Regions from separate parts of the Viridibacillus sp. d25.2 genome, predicted to be linked through region 1. Evidence: riboswitches for the same ligand, from Rfam matches in the RefSeq annotation. Region 1 holds a riboswitch; each other region holds the start of a gene.

Region 1 (5,700 bases):
CTTTCCCTGAAATAAAACCTCACCTTGATTTGGTTTTTCCAGGCCCAGAATAATTTTACCAAGGGTACTTTTACCTGATCCACTTTCTCCGACAATACCCAAGCATACTCCTTGTTCTAAAGTTAGTGAGATACCCTTAATGGCTTCAACTGATTTACGCTTCCCAAAAACAGAGTTCCCAAACGAATATGTCTTCTTTATATCTTTCAATTCAAGTAAGCTCACTTTTCAGTCACCTATGCTTTCTAGTACCTTTACGCAACGTACTAGATGATCTTTTTCAAACTTTTTAAACTCTAGATTATAACTTGTACATGTATGGTCTGCGTCCTTGCATCGATTTACAAATGGACATATATTTTCATTATTAATCGAATTAGTACTTGAAGTGCTAACACTTTGTATTTTTTTTCTTGTTAATCCAGGCCTTGATTCTAATAAAACACGGGTATATGGGTGCATTGGTTGATTGAATAACTTCATCACTGGAGCCTTTTCAACAATATAGCCACCATACATCACAGCTACTTCGTCAGCTAGTTGAGCAATCACCCCAAAGTCGTGTGATACTAATAAAATGCCTGTATTATATTCCTTCCTTAATCTGTCCAACTGTTTTAAAACTTGAAGTTGATTTGTTGCATCAAGTGCAGTTGTCGGTTCATCGGCAATTAAAATAGAGGGGGTTAGGGACATAGTAATCGCAATCATAACTCGTTGCAACATCCCACCACTTAGCTGAAATGGATATTGCTTTAATACCGTCTTGGGATTAGTAAAGTCGGTTTTCTCTAAATACTCCACAGCCATTTTCCTCGCTTGTCGCTTAGTCATAGGCAAGTGAGTTCTAATTGTTTCAATAAAATGACTTTCAATAGTTCTGACAGGGTTAAAGGCAATCATAGGATTTTGCATAATCATAGCAATCTCATAGCCCCGTACTTTCCTTACGTCTTCTGTTGAGCAGTTTAAAAGGTCTTTATCTCTATAGTTAATGCTTCCATGCTTTACTTTTACATTGTCAGGTAAAAGATTTAACAAAGACAGGCAAGTCAACGTTTTCCCTGATCCACTCTCGCCGACAAGGCCTAACACTTTCCCTGGCTCAAGTGTAAAATTGACATCACGTACTGGTTGAACCACTTTATGGGGTGTTGATACGGATATAGTTAATTTGTTGACAGTTAGTATCGGTTGTTGCCTCATTCCACGACCTCCCCCTCTAGCCCTTTTTTAGGTCTAACACATCCTTCAATGCCTCGCCGAATACGTTAAAGGCTATGACAACGATGAAGATCATCATACCCGGGTACAACATCAATGAAGGATAATTTCTAAAAAATGGTTTACTATCATTAATCATCATTCCCCACTCTGCCTCTGGTGGTTGTACTCCAAGACCTAAGAATGAAAAACTAGAAATAGCTAAGATAACTCCTCCGATGTCCATAAAAACTAATATAACAACTTGAGAGATAATGGCTGGGAAAATGTGTTTCATAATTATGATAAACTTTGGAGTGCCGCATATTTTGGCTGCTAATATAAAGTTTTGTTCCTTAACGCTAAGCACCATTCCTCGAATGACACGAGCATAATAAACCCATTGAACAAGCACCATTGCCAAAATTAGATTAAAAATGCCCGGCCCCAATATGCCAACCAATGCTAATGAAAGAAGAAAGCTTGGGAAGGCCATGAGGATGTCACAAATTCTCATAAAGAGATAATCTATCTTACCACCAACATAGCCTGCACAAATGCCAAGTGGGACACTAATCATCATCATAAATCCCATAACAAGGATGGCTGTTCCGAGCGAAGTCTGTGTTCCAAAGATTAATCGCGATAATATACATCGCCCTAAATGGTCAGTCCCCAATGGAAACTGAGAGGAAGGGCCTTGTAGTTTCTGAGCAATATTAACAAAGTTCGGATCATTAGGGGCCAAAAAAGGTGCAAAGAGGGCTACTCCAATCATAAGTAAAATAATGATAGTACTGATCGTCATAAGCTTATGATTTATCAGCTTTCGATTCAACTTTACAATCGGTCTCATTCCTCTCCCTCCAATCGAATACGGGGGTCTAGTAAGGAATATGTAAGGTCCACTAAAAGATTACAGACCACAAAGATTACACTCATAAATAATACACAGCCCTGAATCATTGTATAATCTTGATTTAAAATGGACGAGATAAATAATTGTCCCATTCCTGGCCAAGCGAAAATGGTTTCAACAATAACTGCTCCACCTAGCATATTGCCAAAACTCATACCAAGCCCAGTCACTACAGGAAGGACAGATTTTTTTAACACATGTCTACTAATGATTTTCCCTTGACGTAAACCTCTCACTCTTGCATATACAACAAATGGCTCATTTATATTTTCAAGCATACTTGCTCTAAGTAATCGTATATTTGTGCCAATATAGCCAAAAGCAAGCGTTACGGAAGGAAGCACTAAATGTGCTAGTGTCCCCCTCCCCAAAACAGGTAATAAATCTAACTTTACTGATAAAAAATAGATTAATAGAAAACCAAACCAAAATGTAGGCATAGAAACACTAACAAAAGCTATTATTCTGCTAAATTGATCTATCCATTTTCCTTTGTAGAGAGCCGATAGCATTCCTATTGGTAAGCTAATAACTACGATAAAGAAAAACGCAGCGAATGTTAGTTGAATTGTTGGAACTAAATGTAACATTATCTCTTCCCAAACCGTCTTCTTAGACACAAAAGACATCCCTAAATCCAGTTGAACTACATTTCCTAACCATTCTAGATACTGGATATATAAAGGTTTATTTAAACCTAGCTCAAGTCGAAGAGCAGCTACAGCCTCATCAGTAGGCGGAATATTCGATAACCTTAAATAAGCTACTGCTGGATCTCCAGGAATTAAGTGCAGTAAGATAAAAGTAATAATTGAGATACCTAATAATATTGGAACTAGACTTGCAAAACGCTTAACTATAAACCAACTCATGTAGTACTCCTTAAGTTGTCGTTATTAATAATCCTTGCTTCATTCAACATCTATTGTAGTTAAAGGTACCTCTGCTTCCTGAGGCAAAAAATCTAATCCTTTAATATTTTTATGATAAACCGCTACATTAGATTGATAAGATATCGGTAAGTACACGGCTTGCTCATGCAAAGTTGATAAAATATCGGTATACAACATTTTTCTTTCTTTTTCATCTGTAGTTAAAAGCACTTTCTTAATCTTCTCGTCTATTTCTTTCTTCTCTGGTAACCCCAATAAAGCAGTATAATCTGGACCACCATTTTCTGAATCTGTTGTAATTGAAGCTAAGTAAGAATGTGGATCAAAAGGTACGGCCCATGTTGATGTAAATAATACGTCGTAATTACCTTGGAATGCCGTTTTCCAGAAAGCATTCGTTTCCTGACTATTCAACTTAATATCAATTCCTAATTTTCTAAAATCGCCTTGTACAAATTCTGCGATCGACTTTTGGATATTATCTGTACTATTAAAAAGGAATTCTAGCTGTAGTTCTTTTCCGTCTTTTTCTCTAAACGGTTTACCCTCTATTTTTTTCCACCCTGCTTCATCTAATAACTGCTCTGCTTTTGCTGTGTCATGCTCATATGGATCTATGTCAATTTTTGTGTAATCCAATACAGGCGGGAACAATGTATCTGCTTTTTTTTCCAGACCATAAAAAATATTATCGATAACAGCCTGTTTATCAAATGCATAGTTAAGCGCTAAACGTACTTTATGGTCTTTAGTTGCCTCTTTATTTGTGTTAAAAAGCAGCGTTCTTGTAGCTGTAGGATCTGACAACTTAGTTTCATATTTCCCTGTATCCTTTAAAAATTGAAATGAATCTTGACTTATGACCCCATTACCAAAAATAAAATCAAGTTCATTTTTCTCAAATGCTAATACTCTAGATTCTCCGTCAGTAATGACTTTAACAACAACCTTATCTACTTTTGGTTTAGTACCCCAGTACTTTTCATTTCTATCGAATACTGCATATTCATTTTTCTTATATTCGCTAAGTACCCATGGGCCTGTACCAATTTGAGATTTAAGACCATCCTTAAATGTATCTTGGCTGTCAGGAAAAGCAGCTTCTCCAACAAATCTTAAAGGTCTTATGTATGTTAATTCTTGTAAAGTTGGATAATAAGAATTGTTCAAAGTAAGCTTAAAAGTGTATTCATCCACTACTGCTGTATCTTTGATTTGGTTAATTAACTCTACCCATTCATGTTGTTTATGATTATTTAAAATCGTATCAAAATTCTTCTTAACGATTGCCGCATTAAATTTCGAGCCATCAGAAAACGCTACATCTTTTCTCAGATGAAATACATATTCTTTGCCGTCTTTTGAAATATCCCAGCTCTTTGCTAACCAAGGTTGAATTTCCCCACCCTTCCCGTAATTCACAAGTGACTCATATACCATTGCCTGTGAAAAAAACTCATTTGGAAAATATGTATGTGGATTTAAATCGCCTATATCTCCGGTCATAGAAAATGTAACAACTTTCTCATTATCTTTAGGTGAAGTATTTTCTGAACCCTTAGGAGTATTGCTGCAACCCATTACGGACAATAATAATAGTACAAAGAAAAGGCTTAATAGTTTTGATCGTTTGAATAACATGTCTTTTCTCACCTTCAATTATAAAATTTTACTACGCATAAAATATTGGCATGCAAAAAAGCATTCCTAACCCGATAAAAAAGGTCAGCAATGCTTATAGTTTCAGAACAAATTTGTCTCCTAGCACTCTAACACCTCCCTATCTCCCGTAGGTTTATCAGCATTTTTAGAACAGGCAGGTCTTCTGACTTAGGTTCATCGCCTCCATGCGTCTTCCCGGATATTATCCAGTGACTAACTTGCATGAGACTCACCCTTACAGCGGCGGGACCATGTCGGATTTCCACCGACTTCCCTATTAAGTATTCGTTATAAACGAACACACCTATTCCAATACTATATGTAATTTTTTGTGCAAAATAAAAAAGTTTTCCTAATATAAAGTATATTCGTTATTACAACTTAAAGCTATATCAATTTTAAGTCTTAATTTTATTCAAAAGATTTACAACAAATTAGCACGTTTTGTTGCAGTTACACATACCGTTGCTGGCTGTAAATCCCCCTACTAAAAGATATCGATAAATAATTTAATAAAAATGCAATGAATTGTTATGTCAAATGAGATGGATATGTATATCTACAGTTTAACTTTAAAATTGAATATTTTGTTAATTCTTTCCCTATCTTACCGTTATCATGTAAATTTATGGTATTCTATATCGGAATAATAATTTATGGAGGCGGTATTATGTATTACAGTAATGGTAATTATGAAGCTTTCGCACGTCCTAAAAAACCTAAGGGTGTTGATGAGAAGTCAGCGTATCTTATTGGTTCGGGGCTAGCCTCACTTTCAGCCGCATGTTTTTTAATTCGTGATGGCCAAATGAAAGGAGAAAATATTCATATTCTCGAAGAGTTAGATATCTCAGGAGGTAGTCTTGATGGTATTCTAAATCCGACAAGAGGTTTTATTATTCGTGGTGGTCGAGAAATGGAAGATCATTTTGAATGCTTATGGGATTTATTTCGTTCAATCCCATCTTTAGAAATTGAAAATGCTTCTGTTTTAGATGAGTTTTATTGGTTAAATAAAGAAGA
Region 2 (5,700 bases), 1.2 Mb from region 1:
TTCCCTGAAGATTGCCTCAACTTGCTTAGCACGTTCTGGCGTATCATATTCAGGATATTCTTCTAATAATTCTTTATAAATTTTCACGAAAAGATCGACGTGAAGCTGTTCGTCACGGTTAATATAGTTAATCATCGTACTCGTTGCTACCATCTTTTGATTGCGTGCTAAATGATAGAAAAATGCGAAGCCCGAATAGAAGAATAAACCTTCTAAAATAACATCATAGACGATGGAATTTAACATATGGTCGATATTTGGCTCTTCAGAAAATGTTTTATAACCTTTAATAACGAAATCGTTTCGCTTTTCCAAGACGGGCTCTGTACGCCAGAAATCGAATACTTTATCCTGCTCATCTTTTGATACTAAACTTGAAAGGATGTAAGAGTAAGAGTGATTGTGAATTACTTCCTGTTGTGCAAGGATAATCATTAAAGCATTTAAGCTCGAATCTGTTAAATAATCCGCTACTTTTCCTGCATAATCTGTTTGAACGCTATCTAACATTGCAAGTAATCCGATGGTTTTCATAAACGCTTCTTTTTCATTCGCTGTTAATGTTGGGAACTCTTTAATATCGTTCCCCATATTAATTTCGAAAGGTGTCCAGAAGTTACCTAGCATACGTTTATATTTTGGATATGCCCAGCTAAAGCGAACATCATCCCAGTTTAATATATTAGAAGAACTCCCGTTTACAATACCTGTTGAACGGTTAGGAGCTGTTTTATCCATTAATTTTCGTTGTTCTAGCTTTGTCATTTTTAATTCCCCCTAGCTTGCACACGATTCACATTCTAATAATTCAACTGAAGTTGAGCGAACGTAGTAAGTCGTTTTAATGCCTAATCTCCAAGCATTTAAGTGCAATTCCAATAGTTCTTTAGCTTTTACTGTATTTTGTACATATATATTCAACGAAATACCTTGATCGACATGACGAGCACGTGCTGCGTTTTGTTTTAAAGTCCAGTTTTGATCAATAAAGTAAGCAGATTTGTAATACCAAGTTGTTTCTTGGTTCAAATCAGGAACAGTTACTGGAATCTTATAATCTTTCTTCTCTTCTGAATAAGATTTTTGGAAGATTGGATCGATACTTGCTGTACTACCAGCAATAATTGATGTTGATGAGTTTGGCGCGATAGCCATTACATATCCGTTACGCATACCATTTTCGGCAACTGCTTGTTGTAATGCTGCCCACTTTTCACCTTTATATTGACGTTTTGTGAAGTATTCACCTGTTTGCCAGTCTGAACCTTCAAATAATGGATATTGACCTTTTTCTTTTGCTATTTCCATTGAAGCCTGAATAGTTAAGTAAGCAATTTGCTCATAAAGCTTGTCCGCAAATTCAACTGATTCCTCAGATTCCCATGCAATGCTCTTAAGTGCCAATAAATGATGCCAACCGAATGTACCAAGTCCGATACCTCGGTAACGTGCATTTGTACGTTCTGCTTGTGGAACCGGAATACGATTTAAGTCGATAACATTATCTAACATGCGTACCTGGATAGGGATTAATCTTTCTAAAGCTTCAGCAGGTACAGCTCGTCCAAGATTGATAGATGATAAATTACATACAACGAAATCTCCAGGTTTGCGACGAGTTACAATAACATCATCCTCTAATGTAATTGACTCGAACTGAGTTGCGCTCATATTTTGGAAAATTTCTGTACAAAGATTACTTGAGTAGATCATGCCTTCATGCTTATTTGGGTTTTTACGATTTACTTCATCACGATAGAACATAAATGGCACGCCAGTTTCTAACTGACTACGCATAATGCGTTTCATAATATCAATTGCTGGTACTGCTTCACGTGTTAATTTTGGGTTCGCTAAGCAAGATTCATATTTTTCACGGAATGATCCTTGTCCGCGTTTTTCGTCATAATAATCTTCTAGATTAAAGCCCATTACTTCACGGATTTCATGAGGGTCAAATAAATGCCAATCTTCACGTGCTTCAACAGCTTCCATGAAGATATCTGGTAAGCTAACACCTGTGAAAATATCATGTGCGCGCATACGCTCATCCCCGTTATTTAATTTCAAATCAAGGAATGGGAAAATATCTTTATGCCAAATATCCAGGTAAATCGCAATCGCACCTTGACGTTGACCTAGTTGATCTACTGATACTGCTGTATTATTTAATTGTTTAATCCAAGGAACAACTCCGCTTGATGCACCTTTGAAGCCACGAATAGATGAGCCACGGCTACGTACTTTCCCCATATAAACACCGATACCACCGCCAAATTTCGAAAGTGTCGCAACATCAGTGTTTGAATCATAAATACTTTGTAAACTATCATCAACTGTATCGATAAAGCAACTTGATAATTGACCATGTGTTTTACCAGCATTTGATAATGTAGGCGTTGCAGTTGTCATATATAAATTACTCATCGCCCAATAAGATTCTTTAATTTTTGCTAGACGATCTGTTTTTTCATTTTGCATAAGTGTCATTGCAATAATCATCCAACGCTCTTGTGGCAATTCAATTGGTGTTTTGTTATAGTCACATGTTACATAACGGTCTAACAACGTTTTTAAGCCGATATATGTAAAAATTTCATCTCGTTTAGGTTCAAGCATTAAGCCGATCTCATCAAGCTCCTGTTTTGTATATGAATCCGTTAAAGTTGGATCATATAAACCTTTTTCAACAAGCTTTTCAACTTGTTTAGCAAATGCTGTGTATACTTGTCCAACTTCTAGCTGACGTACCACAGACGCTTCTCTATAAACGCCCGCTAATAATAAACGAGCTGCAACGAAAGTCCAATAAGTATCCTCTTCATCTAAATAACTTAATGCTTCTAGGCTCATCGCCTTTGTCCATTCAGCATCAGTACCTTCTGGATTCTTTTCTTCCCAACGTTCAGCTTTTCGAATTAACAAACTGATTTCTTCTCTTCCGAACTCTTCCTCTAAGCGAGATAATAATGTTGCTCTTTCATATGTCATTAATTGGACCATTTTGTCGTCTCCTTTTTTACAAATATAAAAAGCGATGAATCTGCCTTCTTCGGCAGAGCCATCGCTCTAAGTTTTAAAATTGGAAACAGTTGAAATCACAACAAAAAAGTACTTTTGAAATCAAAAGTAATTTGTTCAATGCAAAGTCTCTCGCTTCCACTTCTCAACCCCCGAAGAAAGTGTCGTCATGCGAAAAAGGCAGGTCTACTGGCTCATGCATCATCCGACTGTCATCCTTCCCAAGCATTGCTCAGTGGTTAATTAACAGTCGTCCGCATTCACAGTTGCGGGGACAGCTTCGGTTTCTATACCGAATTCCCTTTTAAACCGTATATGGTACCTTTTTTCGCTCACATACTATATCTTGTGTTCTATCGATTAATCTAATCTAACATATTGTGTTCCTATCATACAAGTAGAAAATCTTAATTAAAGTAAATGAAAGCAAAAGACCTACAAAAAATGTTTTAAAATTTCCTATATAAACTATTTTGATTTTACAAAGCAGGAAAAAGGAATTGTTTTTATATAATAGAATATTAAAAAGCTACCCAAAATCGTTTTTTGGGTAGCCGAAGTTCTATTTTCAAAGAAATTAATCGTCTTCGTAATCTTTTTCGAAGTCTAGAATGGCACCAGTCATAGCATCAATTTCTAATTCGTATTCATACATACCATCTTTTACTTCAATTTCATAAACGCCATCTTCTTCATCTAATTCTATTTTAGTAATTGTACCTTTTGCTTTTGTTAAAGCAATTTGGGAAGCTTTTTGCTCCCCGATGAAAGATGATGTTGTATTTGGTGCTTTTGTAATTCTTTCTTTATCTGTAACCGTAGCTTTTCCAGTTACTGCATCTACATCGATTTCATATTCATATTCATTTGTTAGAATTTCAAATTCATATACGCCGTCTTCTTGATCATATTTTGCTTTTTTCACAGTACCATCAACACTTTGTAAAGCAATTTCTTTCGCTTTTGCAATACCAATTACGTTGCTAGTTGTTGAAGGTTTTGTCGTATTGCCAGTGCTTGGTTTAGTAGTTGTGATTACATCGTCTGCTACTTCTGATTCCTTCTTAATAATACTCCCTGTTTTTGCATCGATTTCAAATTCATATTCTGTTGTACCATTAATAATTTCGATTTCGTATACGCCATCACTTTTATCTAATTTGGCTTTTTGTACAGTACCGCCAACATTATTTAGAGCTATTTGTTTTGCTTTTTCTAAACCAATTACTTTGCCAGCTACTACTTTTTTCGAAATCTTCTCTTTTTCTTTTTTCACAATTTTGCCTGAGTACGCATTGATATCAAATTCGTATTCATATCCTGCTCTAATGATTTCGATTTCGTAAATACCATCTTCTCTATCTAATTTCGCTTTTTTGACAGAGCCTTTAACCGATTTCAATGCTATTTCTTTCGCTTTTGCTAATCCAATTACCTGTTTCTCATTTACTGTATTAGATACTTTTGAGATTTCCATTTTCTTTTCTAGTAATTCTCCAGTTTTTGCATCTAACTTTAGTTCATATTCTTTATTGTTTTTACCCTGTACATCGATTTCATATACTTGAGTACCTTTTTCTTTATCCAATTCAACTTTGTAAACTGTACCTTTTACGTAGCTAAGTGCTTTTTTCGAGATTTCTTCTGAAGATAAAATTTTACCTGAGTTAGCTTGAATTCCTGCTGCCGCAACTACTCCAGATACTGCAAGTGAACCTGTAATTGCTAATACCGTAATCATTTTTTTCATAATTAATTGCCTCCTCCTTGATACTTATACTTTACACAATGAAAATGAAAGAATAAGGAGAAAAAGATTAGAATTTGATGAGAAATTATTAATCCCACGTAGTCGAAATCACTTTTCCAGAAACGGCATGAATTTGAAATTCTGCATCTTTGTCGTTCCCTTCAATCTCCACTATATAATATCCACCATCACTCGTATCGTAAAAAGAAACTTCATCGACAGTCCCTTTTAGTTTTTTCTTAGCAATAGTAATCGCTTCTTCTTTAGTTAAGAGTGAAGAATCGTGCTCTGTATCTCCTTGAATTTCTGATAAAACTTCCCCGTTAATCGCATCTATTAATAAGTTAATATGCTCTTTATCATTTACTATCTCTATTTGGTAAACGGGTTCTTCCCTATTTGTATTGAGTGAGATTTTTTTTATATTCCCGTTATATTGTTCTTTTATAATTTTTCGTATTTCAGTTTCTGGTATATAGTTTGAATCTACTTTATGATCCGATTTATTTTGAGTCATCTGCAGAATTTTACCCGAATCTGCATCAACATTAAGTTGATAAAGCTTGTTATTTCTTTGAAGCTTCACTCGATATTGATTGTTTATACTAAGGAACGAGATAATTTCCCCACCATACATCATTTCAATATTATTATGAATTTCTTCTGTTGTAAGAGGTGTTTCTTTCGTTAGTTTGTTCCAGATCATGATACTAAGAATCGTCGCAATAATGATGAGTGTCACAATGAATAATATTGATAGTTTTTCGCGGATACGCATATCATTGTTCCTCCTCATTACTATTTTCAAATTGCAAGACGATTGTAGTTCCTTCACCTAGTGTACTTAATACTGTGATGTTGATAGCTAAACGCTCAGCAATTTCATGTGCAATTGCTAGTCCTAAACCAGTACCACCTGTTTTGCGATT
Region 3 (5,700 bases), 630 kb from region 1:
AAAAAGACCAAAACAAAAGAAGAGTATGACAAGATTAAAATTAAATACGTATTAGAAATTGGAAAAAAAGATTTAAAAGAAATAAGTACGCGTTATAGTGATGTAATTAAATATACGTTACCAATAGAAGAGTAAAGGCAACATTTATCTTATAGAAAAAGCCGATACTTTCTTTAGCATCGGCTACATTTAGTAACTTTATTTAGTTTTAAATTGTAGATAAACCAGTTATTAAATTGTTAGTTTACCTTCAAAAATGGTTACTGCTTTACCTGATAGTAAAACATCATTATCCAATACACTGACTTTTAAAATGCCATTTCTTTCTGAAGCTTGATAAGCTATTAAATCAGCCTTATCTAATTTGTTTTTCCAATATGGTCCCAAACAACAATGGGATGAACCGTTTACATAATCCTCATTAATCCCTTGGGCTGGGGAAAAGAAACGGGAGATAAAATCAAATTCTTCGGTATTAGATCTACTAGTAACGATGACACCTCTAACTGGTAGTTTTAGTATTAAATCAATATTGGGCTTTAGATTTCTCACAATTTCTTCTGATTCCACTTCAACTAAATAGTCGAGATTACTTTTACCAATATAAACAGGTTCAACTTCTAAAGCTTTAAGTAACAAATTTGGAGCGGTCACTTTCTCTTCAAGCATAGTAGGGAACTTTAATTGAACCCAACCGTCTTTTAAATGCGCTTTTAGAACCCCACTTTTTGTTTGAAAGATGATACTCTGCTTTGGATCCACAATTCCTTTTTTCCATAAGAAATAAGAACTTGCAAGTGTTCCATGACCGCAAATTGGTATTTCAGTGGATGGTGTGAACCAGCGTAAATGATATTTATTATTTGAAAAATGAATAAAAGCAGTAGTCGGTACATTAATCTCTTTTGCCACTTTCTGCATCCAGATACTTTCTTTTTCTTCACATAAATAACAAACAGCTGCTGGATTCCCACTAAACTCTTGGACTGTAAAAGTATTAATAACTGATAGTTCCACGATTTTCACCTTCTTTCAATGGATTTGTTTTATCATAATCAACAAATTCGGAATTTTAACTTCTTTCAGCGGTTGTCCAAACACCCATTGAAAGAAGTTAAAGCCTCCGGCGGATGTCACGGAATCGGAAAGGAGTTCTTTGTGCAAGCACAAAGCCGATTCAGGACGAAATTATGCCGTGGCATAATTGATTTCAATAATTATCAATTCATTATACACTGATTCTCCATATTAATAATCAAGCACATTCTAATATTAATAATGAGCCCACTCTAACAATTAATTTAAAACATAAAATGTGTATTTTTTTAATAATATTTAGTACCAGGTGCTATAAATAAGTGTTAATATAAATAGGATAAATATTTTGGAGGTTTTTTATGTTTAATTCAAAAGCGCGTATAACAGCAATCGGTTCGTATGTACCAGAGCGAACTTTAACAAATACAGAATTAGAAGAACTTGTTGAAACAAATGATGAATGGATAGTTCAACGTACTGGAATAAAAGAACGAAGAATGGCGCGAGAAGATGAGTTTACAAGTGATTTAGCTTATCAGGCTGTTCTAAATTTAATGGAGCGATACGATACATCTGTCGAAGATGTAGATTTGATTATTGTTTGTACAATGACGCCCGATTTTAAAACACCAAGTGTCGCTTCTACACTTCAAGCAAAACTAGGCATTAAGAATACAGGTGCTTTCGATCTAAACACTGCTTGTTCAGGCTTTACTTATGGATTATATGTAGCAAATGGGATGATCACATCAGGTTTAAATAAGAAAATACTTGTCGTTGGATCTGAGACTTTATCTAGAATTACGGATTATACAGATAGAGCAACGTGTATCCTTTTTGGAGATGGTGCTGGAGCAGTACTCTTAGAATATGATGAACATCAACCAAGTTTCATTTCTTCTCATATTGGTTCACAAGGTGAAGGTGGCAAAAGCTTATATTGTTCAAATTTATCGAACAAGATGAATGGTGAAGAAATTGTGGATAATGGTAAGTTTGTTCAGAATGGTAGAGCTGTCTATAAATGGGCTGTCACAACAGTTCCAAAAGGGATGAAAACGGTTATGCAAAACGCATCATTGGAATTAACAGACGTAGATTGGTTTATCCCTCATAGTGCAAATTTAAGAATGATTGAGTCAATATGCGAAAAAAGTGGTTTTCCAATTGAACAAACATTATATAGCCTAGTAGATTACGGTAATACTTCAGCAGCAACAATACCATTATCATTAGATCAGGGCGTACGTGAAGGCAAAGTGAAGTACGGAGATAAGGTATTATTATATGGCTTCGGCGGCGGCTTGGCACACGCAGGATTACTTATCAATTGGACGGTTGAATAAGTAACTTTTCAGTTTAACTTCTTTCAGCAGAAGTCTCCCACCTCTATAGGTGGTGAGATGAATGCGGATTTAAGCTACTTTTTAGCGGGTGTCCAAACACCCGCTGAAAGAAGTTAAAGCCTCCGGCGGATGTCACGGAATCGGAAAGGAGTTCTTTATGCAAGCACAAAGCCGATTCCGGACACAATTATGCCGAGGCATAATTGATTATTTATTAAATGCAAAGCGGATGATAGGGAAGTTTTAGATAAATAATTATTATATTTAATATGGAAATAGAAAGATGAGTGGCTCTGGTCACTCATCTTTTATTTTATGATGAGAAAATGTTGATATTTTCTATTGAAAAATTATCAATGACAATGCATAAGTTGTGCTTTATTTAGATAAATTTAAACATAGCATTCATTTTATAAAATTTTTTAACCCGTGCATTATTAGAAGTGTAAAGAGGTGATATAAAATTATGATTAAGAAAACGATTATTCTTCTTTTTTTGCTAATTGTCATACTGTTATTACCAACATTATCAATAAAACCTACTATTAATTTTGATAATACCTACTATGCACAAAAGATTTCTGAAGCACTTGATACGAAGATAGAAAGCGGTGAGCTAATCCAATCTCTGAAAATCAAAAATGGGAAGACTTTTTTTTATTCGGATTCACAACTCAAAACAATTAGTATCTTTTACTTTGAAGATGGAGTACTTCATTATAACGGAAGCATGAATTATGAAGTTTGGAAGTGGAAGGACCACGAGGGTGATCCAATAGAGTGGATTTATCATGAATTAGAAAATGGTGAGAGTATCATATGGGGGATATCACTTTCAGATGAATCTATAAAAATAAACAAGAATGTAAGAATACAAGATTATATTCAAATAGATAATGGAGTAAACCTTTTTTTTACTAAAAACACACAAGCACTTCAATTACCTGTCGAAGTGAAATTAGAAAACAATCAAACTGAATAAAGAGAAGGCGTTTATACATTCATAGATAAATGAATAAACGCCTGTTTAGCTTGTTAATCATTTTACTGAAATATGTATTTAAAGTAGCATTGTATACTCTCACTAATTGTATTAAGTTTCTTTAATCTGTTGTACCAAGCAAATATAGAAAAAAACTAAATCCATAAAGAAGAATGGCAATTGTAGCTATTATATACATTATTATCTCGTAGAAAGTAAGCTTTCTTTCCCACCTAGTCTTCTTTAGTTGTCTAGAGTAAGCGATTGTTGATAGGAACAATAGTAATATTGCTAATTCTTTAATGTTTACTATTAGTTCATTCATAAGGAATTCGTGCCCCTTTTCTCCTCAATTGTTTTATTTTATACGTTTGATGAAATTGAAAGTAGTACCTATGTTTATGACCAGACTTTTAGTTATTTGAATATTTCTTCAGATTAGCTAGAATTTATATAATTCTATCAAATACTTTTATATACAATTTAATATGTTAAAAAAACAGAATAATATTTTACTTGTAAAAATATTCTAACTATACTACCATAATATTTGAGTTGCAAATTTAATAATTATGCCACTGGGTGCCTTTGTGTAAGCAAAGGGTAACAGGGAATCGGGTGTAAATCCCGAGTGGTCGCGCCACTGTAACCAAGGAGTTCTCTTTCATGATGTCACTTGATTGTATCAATCAGGGAAGACGAAAGAAGATGATGATATGGAAGCCAGGAGACCTACCTAGTGTGTTCCACCAAATTACCTTCGCTGAGAGGAGAGGTGTTCGAGAGATTAAAAGACTAATTTATTGTACTACTGCTATGTCTTTAAACCGATACTCGTAGTCCTATTCTTTGTCACAAGGAATAGGGCTTTTTTGTATTTTTTGGAGGAGGATTTTTTTATTGGAACAAGTATTGCCAGTTCACTCGTTGAAAAAAGGAAATAAAGATAATATTACGGACGAGCAGTTGAATGAGAGAAAGGCAAAGCGTCGTTTTCTATTGTTGTTACTTCTGCTTTTTTGTGCCCTTGTATTATCTGTTACATTTGCCCTGACTCTAGGACCAGTTAAGATGTCACCTATAACTGTTTGGAAAATCGCTCTATCTCACCTTCCTATTTTCGGTGATTACATAGATGTAAAATGGACCCAAGCACAAGAAAGAATTATTTGGGACATTCGTTTACCTCGAGTCTTACTTGGTGCTATAGTAGGCGCTGGATTATCTGTAGTTGGTGTAGTTATTCAAGCTTTAGTACGGAATTCACTTGCAGATCCTTATATTCTTGGCATATCTTCTGGTTCATCAGTTGCGGCAACGCTCGTTATCCTATTTGGGACGCTACCAGTTTTTGGTCAATACGCGCTATCTTTAGGTGCATTTACTGGTGCTATTATCGCAATGGTAGCCGTATATTTTTTAGCTCAAGTAGGCGGGAGAATTGAAACGACTAGACTCTTACTAGCAGGTGTGGCTATTTCGATGATTATGTCGGCTGTAACGAATTTCATTGTTACGCTCGCTCCAAAAGAATCCGGAATTCGCGGTGCAATGTTTTGGATGATGGGTAGTTTAGCAGGAGCCAAATGGGAGTATATAATGATTCCAACAGTTGTCGTATTTGTTGGTACAATTTATCTGCTGTTCAATGCCCACTCATTAAATATTTTATTAATGGGAGAAGAAGCAGCCGCAACACTTGGCGTAAATATTGACTCTTTTCGAAAAATACTAATAATTGTGTCGTCACTTCTTACTGGTACTGTTGTAGCTGTAAGTGGTTCTATAGGATTTATTGGATTGGTTGTTCCCCATGTTGTACGTTTACTCATTGGAACGGATCATAAACGAGTATTACCATTCAGTATTTTAATAGGAATGATTCTTGTCATTTGGTCTGATGTATGTGCTCGAATGTTACTTGCTCCTCAAGAGCTTCCAATAGGAGTTGTTACTGCATTATGCGGTGGGCCATTCTTTATCTGGCTTTTACGTCGGAGCTCATATTCGTTTGGAGGTAGAACTAAATGAGATTAACTTTGAAGGATGTTGCGTATTCAATACAAGATACAATGATAATCGAGGATATTTCCATTCAAATTAAAGCGAAGCAATTTGTAGGGCTTATTGGACCAAATGGCAGTGGGAAATCAACTCTCTTAAAAACAGCTTGTCGAATATTAAAACCTCATTCCGGATTAGTTCATTTAGATGAACAAAATTTATACGAACTTTCACCAAAACAAACAGCGAAAGAAATGTCAGTTGTTAGTCAAGAAACTTCTTTGACCTTCGATTTTAGCGTACAAGAAATGGTTTGGATGGGGCGCCATC
Region 4 (5,700 bases), 110 kb from region 1:
CATTCCACTATACTTTTTTATACGATGAGTATTGTCAACAAAGCAAAGAGGAACTAAGTAATCCAGAGAAGGAAAATCTTTATCTTCTACTGTTTTTCCTTTATGAATATAACGAAAACTGGGAAAAAGCGCGGGAAACAATAAGACTAAATATGGAGCTAGCTGAAAAGCTCTACGCAACTGATATGATGAGCAATTGTTATAGTAATTTAAGCAAGGTTGCAATTGCAGAGCAAAAATATAGCGAAGCACATGATTATGCTTTGCAGGGGTTAGATATAGCCTTATCAAAGCATGCTAATATTCCTCAGCTTACATTCCAAGCATTATGTAACCTCGTTGAAGCATCGTTAAAACTTAATCTAGTAAATGATGCGACGAAGTATTTAAGCACCTTATCAGCTTGTTTGGATGATTCAAACTCCATCAAGTGGCAAACTCTTTATTACCAATATGTTGGTGAATTATATTTATTAATAGAGCAATACGAAGTAAGTTACAAAGCAGCCATTACTTGCAAAGAATTAACGACAAAAGCAGGGAATTTGGCAGCTAAAAAGAGGATTATTTCACTACTAATAGAGCTTTGTGAACGGTTGAAGCGCTTTGAAGACGGTTATTATTATTACAAAGAATATGTTGATATTTTACAAGAACTCAAACAAGCTGCTATATATAAAACAACCCTCCAGTTAGAAATCCAGCATCGTGTGGCAGCTATTCAAGAACGGACAAACTTAGATGGTTTAACTAATATTTTTAATCGTTATCATTTAGAAAATGTAGCAAAAAAGTGGTTACTAGAAGCAACAAATGAAAAATCGACTGTCACTTGTTTAGTATTCGACATCGATAATTTCAAATCAATTAACGATCAATACGGCCACTTAATTGGCGACGATGTAATCAAACTTGTAGCAAACACTTGTAAAGAAATGGTCAATCTTGAAACAACTTTTGCAGCTCGGTTTGGGGGAGACGAATTTGTCATTTTACTACGCCATCTAACGACAAATGAAGTAATGGAATTTGCAAATACTCTTAATCATACGTTGGCTGCTATGAGGTTACCAATAGAAGATTCAATACTTACATTTACAGTTAGCATGGGTATGGCTAAGAACCGTAAAGGCGAAATAAATTCTTTCCACGAAATCTTCAAGCATGCAGACATAGCTTTATATAAAGCAAAAGAAAATGGGCGGAATCAGATTAGGCAGTACGAGTAAGCTATTATTAAAGTAATTACTTCTTTATACCAAAATAAGGTATACTTAAACTTCATATTCAGAAATGAATTAGAAGTTTATTTTATTTGATTGTATTATCTCTTTTAAAAGGAGCAAAAAGAATTATGGCAGAACTACGTAAAGATGTTTATAATAAAGCGTTTTTTTTACAATTTTCTGAGAAGGTTAAAAACGTATATCCAGCATTTGATGAACAGCTTTTCATGACTCTTTTACTTGATGAAGGATGGGAACAACGAGAATTAAAGCAAAGGACTCGACATATTTCAATTACATTAAGAGCTACCTTACCTCCTTCTTATCCCGATGCTATTGTTGTTTTAAGTCAACTCGCTCCTGAGTGCAAAGGTTTTGAATACTTATTTTTCCCTGACTTTATAGAGGTATATGGTTTAACAGATTGGGAAACTTCAATTGAAGCATTGAAACTCTTTACACTAACCTCCAGTGCTGAATTCGCTGTGCGCCCATTTATAGAACAAGATCCAAAAAGAATGATGGCTATTATGGAAGAGTGGGCTACTGATGAAAATGAGCATGTTCGTAGGCTAGCGAGTGAAGGGTGTCGCCCCCGCCTTCCTTGGGCACCAGCTTTAACGATGTTTAAAATAAACCCTGCCCCAATTATCCGAATCTTAGAATTGTTAAAGGCGGATGACAGCGAATATGTCCGAAAAAGTGTTGCAAATAATTTAAATGATATAACAAAAGATCATCCTGAATTAGTGAAATCTCTTGGCAAAAGTTGGATGGGACAAAATTCTAAAACCGATTGGATCATCAAACATGCCTGTAGAACACTCCTTAGACAAGCAGATCCAACCACACTTGCCTTATTCGGGTTCCATCATGCCCCTACTGTTGAATTAAAAGATTTTAATCTCTCAACAGATCAAATAGCGATAGGAGATGCATTTACATTTACATTTACCTTTGCTAATCCGACAACAGATGCCACAAAACTTCGAATAGAGTACGGTATCGACTTTATGAAAGCTAATGGCATAACACGTAGAAAGCTCTTTAAGATAACTGAAAATACGTATCTACATGGCGAATATACTTATACTAGAAGTCATTCCTTTAAACAGCTATCTACTAGAAAACACTATGCCGGTAAACATCGAATAGCAATCGTTATAAACGGTGTGGAAATGGCTGGGATTGATTTTCTATTGAAAGAAGAAAAGCAGACAATTTCAGGAGTTGTAAATAATTTATAATTAACCTCTTGTTGGTGATAGTTTAATTCATATAGACTAATACCTTAAAAAATGTTTTTCTATAAAGTTAAAAAGCTTCAGATTCTTAACGAATCCGAAGCTTTTTCATTTAAATATTACTTCACTTTTATACTTAATTTGCTGCTTCTATTTCCTACTTGATCTTTAGCATAAATAGATACTGTTGATTTAGCTTTTTGTTTTTTGATTTTCACACTGAAATTACCTTTGTCTGTTGCTTTAGCAGTACCAATTTTTTTATGTTTACTATTGTAAATTGTAATGGTCGCTCTTGCCTCAGTTTTACCAGTTACTTTTGTAGTTTTCGATGTAATTTTAGATACTTTTGGTTTTTTCGGCGCAATTTTGTCTTTAACAGTAACTGTTTTTGATATGCCTTTATTGCCTTCTGTATCTAGAGTTTTTACAACTAATTTTACATTAGCTTTTTGTTTTGAAAATTTCAGTGTATAGTTGCCTTTGCTACTAGCTTTTGTTGATTTAAGTAGTTTTGAGCCATTATAAATAGAAACTATTGCTTTCGCTTCTGTAATCCCTTTTACAGTTGTTGTTTTGTTTGAAATTGATCCGACTGTAAGTTTTGTTGGGCCTATTTTATCTAATACAGTAATTGTTTTTGAAATACCCTCATTGCCAGCTTCATCAGTAGTCTTTACCACTAATTTGACATTCGCCTTTTGTGCAGGAATCTTTAGTGTGAATACTCCATTCCCGTTGGCCTTTGTAGATGTAAGTAGTCTATTGCCATAGTATATTGAGACAGTTGCATTTGCTTCTGTCGTTCCTGTTACTGAAGTTGTTTTGTTTGAAATTGTACCTACTGTAAGTTCAGAAGGCCCTACATTATCAGGTTCTGGTTTTTCTTCTGGTACACTTGGATCAGGAGTTTCACCTGCAGCTAATCGAGCAAATGTTGATTTGCCATTTAGAGCATCGGCTAGAGCGATGATAACCTGTTCAGTCGCCATCAAATTCGATTTTGTATCATTTGCCATCCACTTAAATGAACCATCTGATAGTTGATACTGATCAATCATTTGCTCTAGAATATTAACTTTTTTACCGTCTTTTTCATAGCTCCATTTATCAGTTGTTAAATCTTCACCAGCTGTAGCAAGTCCCATAATAATACTAGCCATTGAGTTCGCATTATTAACAAAACCTTCTTTTTGATATTTTGCATGGAGACCATTTACCGCTTTAGTAATTGCTTCTTCAACTGTTAAATTCTTATCTTCTATATCATTAATAAGCGTTAAAGCAGTTATATTCCACCCTGTTACATCAAGATCATCGGATGAACCGAATCCAGAAAATAAACCTGAAGCATTTTGTTTCTTTAAAATAACTGATAGATGTTTCTCTTTGTCATAAGTTCCTTTTGCTAATCCTAGTGCAATAGATGCCCAAGATTCACCATAGGCTGTAAAGAAGCTACCATCTACTTTTTGTTTGTTTTGTAAATCCTCAACAATATTACGTTGCCCTAGGTTTGTTGGATCCAACCCTAGAATATAGGCACCGATAATTGTACCTGCATCTTCATTAGATGTACTTGAAGCAGTTGCTTTTGTTTTCATCCAATATGATTTATCACTTGTAACTTCTGAGCCCTCTGCCCATTTGTAATTTTTAATATCCATTCCTAATGCATACATAGCAGATAATGACCAGTAGCCACTATGTGAGCCAATTACTCTAGAACTAATAGTTTGTTTGTTAGTGATATAATATTGCTTTGCTTTCTCTAGTGAGTTTACTAGTTTTTCTTTGATTGCTTGTGACGATGTTGTTTGAGTTACATTTACTTCATTGTTTACTACCGTATTATTTTCAGCTTGAGCTGCAAACGGTGTTAGTAATGATAATAGCATTACAAAAGCTAGCATCCTACTTAATGAACGTTTTAACATTTGAATCCCTCCAATTTTATTAGGTTTTGTAGCATTCGGAAATCGGCTTTTTTATGCTAATAAACTAAATAACTTTCACTTATGTTTAATTCATGTAATTTATAAGTTCTTAACAAAAAAAAAAGCTATTTCTCCATAGAGAAATAGCATAAATACAAAGAAATATAAAACAATAGAATTGTCCAATATAGATTGTTTTGCCGTAATCTCACTTTATTCCGAAGAGTAGATATACACTTTGAATTAGATAGGTCTCCTGGCTTTTGCATCAGTTTACTTTAAGGCCCTTCCCGTTTAAAACAGTGGTATTCCCTTATTTCATCAGCATTTACAGTTGCGGATACAGCTTCGGTACTTCACCGAATTCCCTTTTATGTATGTAATTACATCTAATTCTGGCATAAAATATTCACTTAATACAAACTTATCATAATATTTAAAATTAATCTATCTAATTTTGATTAATATTTGACATTTATTTCACCATACATCAAATATCTACATTTTAAAATATTAAAATGCATTTTTCTGTGTCAAAAAATAGTATATATATGTGATTCTATCACTCAACAAATAACAGTATATTCAAATACATGCTATTATTAGTGAATATATCTATTTTTTAAAAATACAAATTTATAAATAAAGGAGAGATTAGATGGACAGTTCAGTACTTTTATTTATTTGCTTAGCTTTAATATTATTAGGTACGATTTCTTTCATGCTGTTTGTGAGAAGGATCATTATTAATACAACTCCAACCCCAAAGAATGAATACACAGAACTAAATGAAAAATTGGATAAGATTATTATGTTATTGGAGAAGCAATCTAAGTAATTGTTATTCATTATCAAAAAACGAGCTGCTGTCCTTATATCAAACTTAGCTCGTTTTATTTTGATTTTAAGATAAATTTAATTCTACTTCGATAATAACAGGCGACCATTTTGCCATAAGACCTCTACAGGAATTTCAAAAAATGCAGAAAGCTTTTCACTTACGCCTAATTTCCGGTAAACTTAATAACAAAAAACCGACTAATTTTTACATAAAGTTTGTTAACATTTTTTTATTATTAGTTTACTGAAAGGTGTGAGTACAATTTTTAATTCAATAAAAACGAATCTATTATTTTCTATTTTTCTATCAATAATGTTTGGAATCTTAATTTTTATAATTTTTAAAAATTATAAAGGTGAATTAGATTGGGGCAATACAATTTTGGTTATTGGTGGATTTTTCGCATTTTTCAACACCGGAATAGTATATCAAAAATATTTATTTTCAAAAAA

Evidence for each region. Region 1 has a riboswitch for cobalamin ahead of nikA (nickel ABC transporter substrate-binding protein). Riboswitches for the same ligand answer to the same signal wherever they lie in the genome.
Region 2: it holds a riboswitch for cobalamin, as region 1 does, so the genes downstream of both, ACZLO7_RS20790 (ribonucleoside-diphosphate reductase subunit alpha) here and nikA (nickel ABC transporter substrate-binding protein) in region 1, are expected to answer to the same signal.
Region 3: it holds a riboswitch for cobalamin, as region 1 does, so the genes downstream of both, ACZLO7_RS12325 (FecCD family ABC transporter permease) here and nikA (nickel ABC transporter substrate-binding protein) in region 1, are expected to answer to the same signal.
Region 4: it holds a riboswitch for cobalamin, as region 1 does, so the genes downstream of both, ACZLO7_RS14620 (Ig-like domain-containing protein) here and nikA (nickel ABC transporter substrate-binding protein) in region 1, are expected to answer to the same signal.

The regions. Positions count from the first base shown of each region.
Region 1 covers NZ_CM196652.1:3,079,791-3,085,490, forward strand. The annotation lists gene nikE (nickel import ATP-binding protein NikE) at 1-225, opposite strand, end outside; gene ACZLO7_RS15170 (ABC transporter ATP-binding protein) at 229-1,206, opposite strand; gene nikC (nickel transporter permease) at 1,223-2,059, opposite strand; gene nikB (nickel ABC transporter permease) at 2,056-2,994, opposite strand; gene nikA (nickel ABC transporter substrate-binding protein) at 3,034-4,656, opposite strand; cobalamin riboswitch at 4,814-5,000, opposite strand; gene ACZLO7_RS15190 (oleate hydratase) at 5,348-5,700, shown strand, end outside.
Region 2 covers NZ_CM196652.1:4,250,417-4,256,116, forward strand. The annotation lists gene ACZLO7_RS20785 (ribonucleotide-diphosphate reductase subunit beta) at 1-765, opposite strand, end outside; gene ACZLO7_RS20790 (ribonucleoside-diphosphate reductase subunit alpha) at 778-3,027, opposite strand; cobalamin riboswitch at 3,184-3,362, opposite strand; gene ACZLO7_RS20795 (PepSY domain-containing protein) at 3,599-4,771, opposite strand; gene ACZLO7_RS20800 (PepSY domain-containing protein) at 4,860-5,549, opposite strand; gene ACZLO7_RS20805 (sensor histidine kinase) at 5,551-5,700, opposite strand, start outside.
Region 3 covers NZ_CM196652.1:2,451,889-2,457,588, forward strand. The annotation lists gene ACZLO7_RS12300 (hypothetical protein) at 1-135, shown strand, start outside; gene ACZLO7_RS12305 (PhzF family protein) at 232-1,017, opposite strand; gene ACZLO7_RS12310 (ketoacyl-ACP synthase III) at 1,398-2,384, shown strand; gene ACZLO7_RS12315 (hypothetical protein) at 2,851-3,366, shown strand; gene ACZLO7_RS12320 (hypothetical protein) at 3,488-3,691, opposite strand; cobalamin riboswitch at 3,930-4,120, shown strand; gene ACZLO7_RS12325 (FecCD family ABC transporter permease) at 4,318-5,397, shown strand; gene ACZLO7_RS12330 (ABC transporter ATP-binding protein) at 5,394-5,700, shown strand, end outside.
Region 4 covers NZ_CM196652.1:2,964,995-2,970,694, forward strand. The annotation lists gene ACZLO7_RS14610 (GGDEF domain-containing protein) at 1-1,229, shown strand, start outside; gene ACZLO7_RS14615 (DNA alkylation repair protein) at 1,355-2,473, shown strand; gene ACZLO7_RS14620 (Ig-like domain-containing protein) at 2,590-4,407, opposite strand; cobalamin riboswitch at 4,637-4,815, opposite strand; gene ACZLO7_RS14625 (DUF4083 family protein) at 5,066-5,245, shown strand.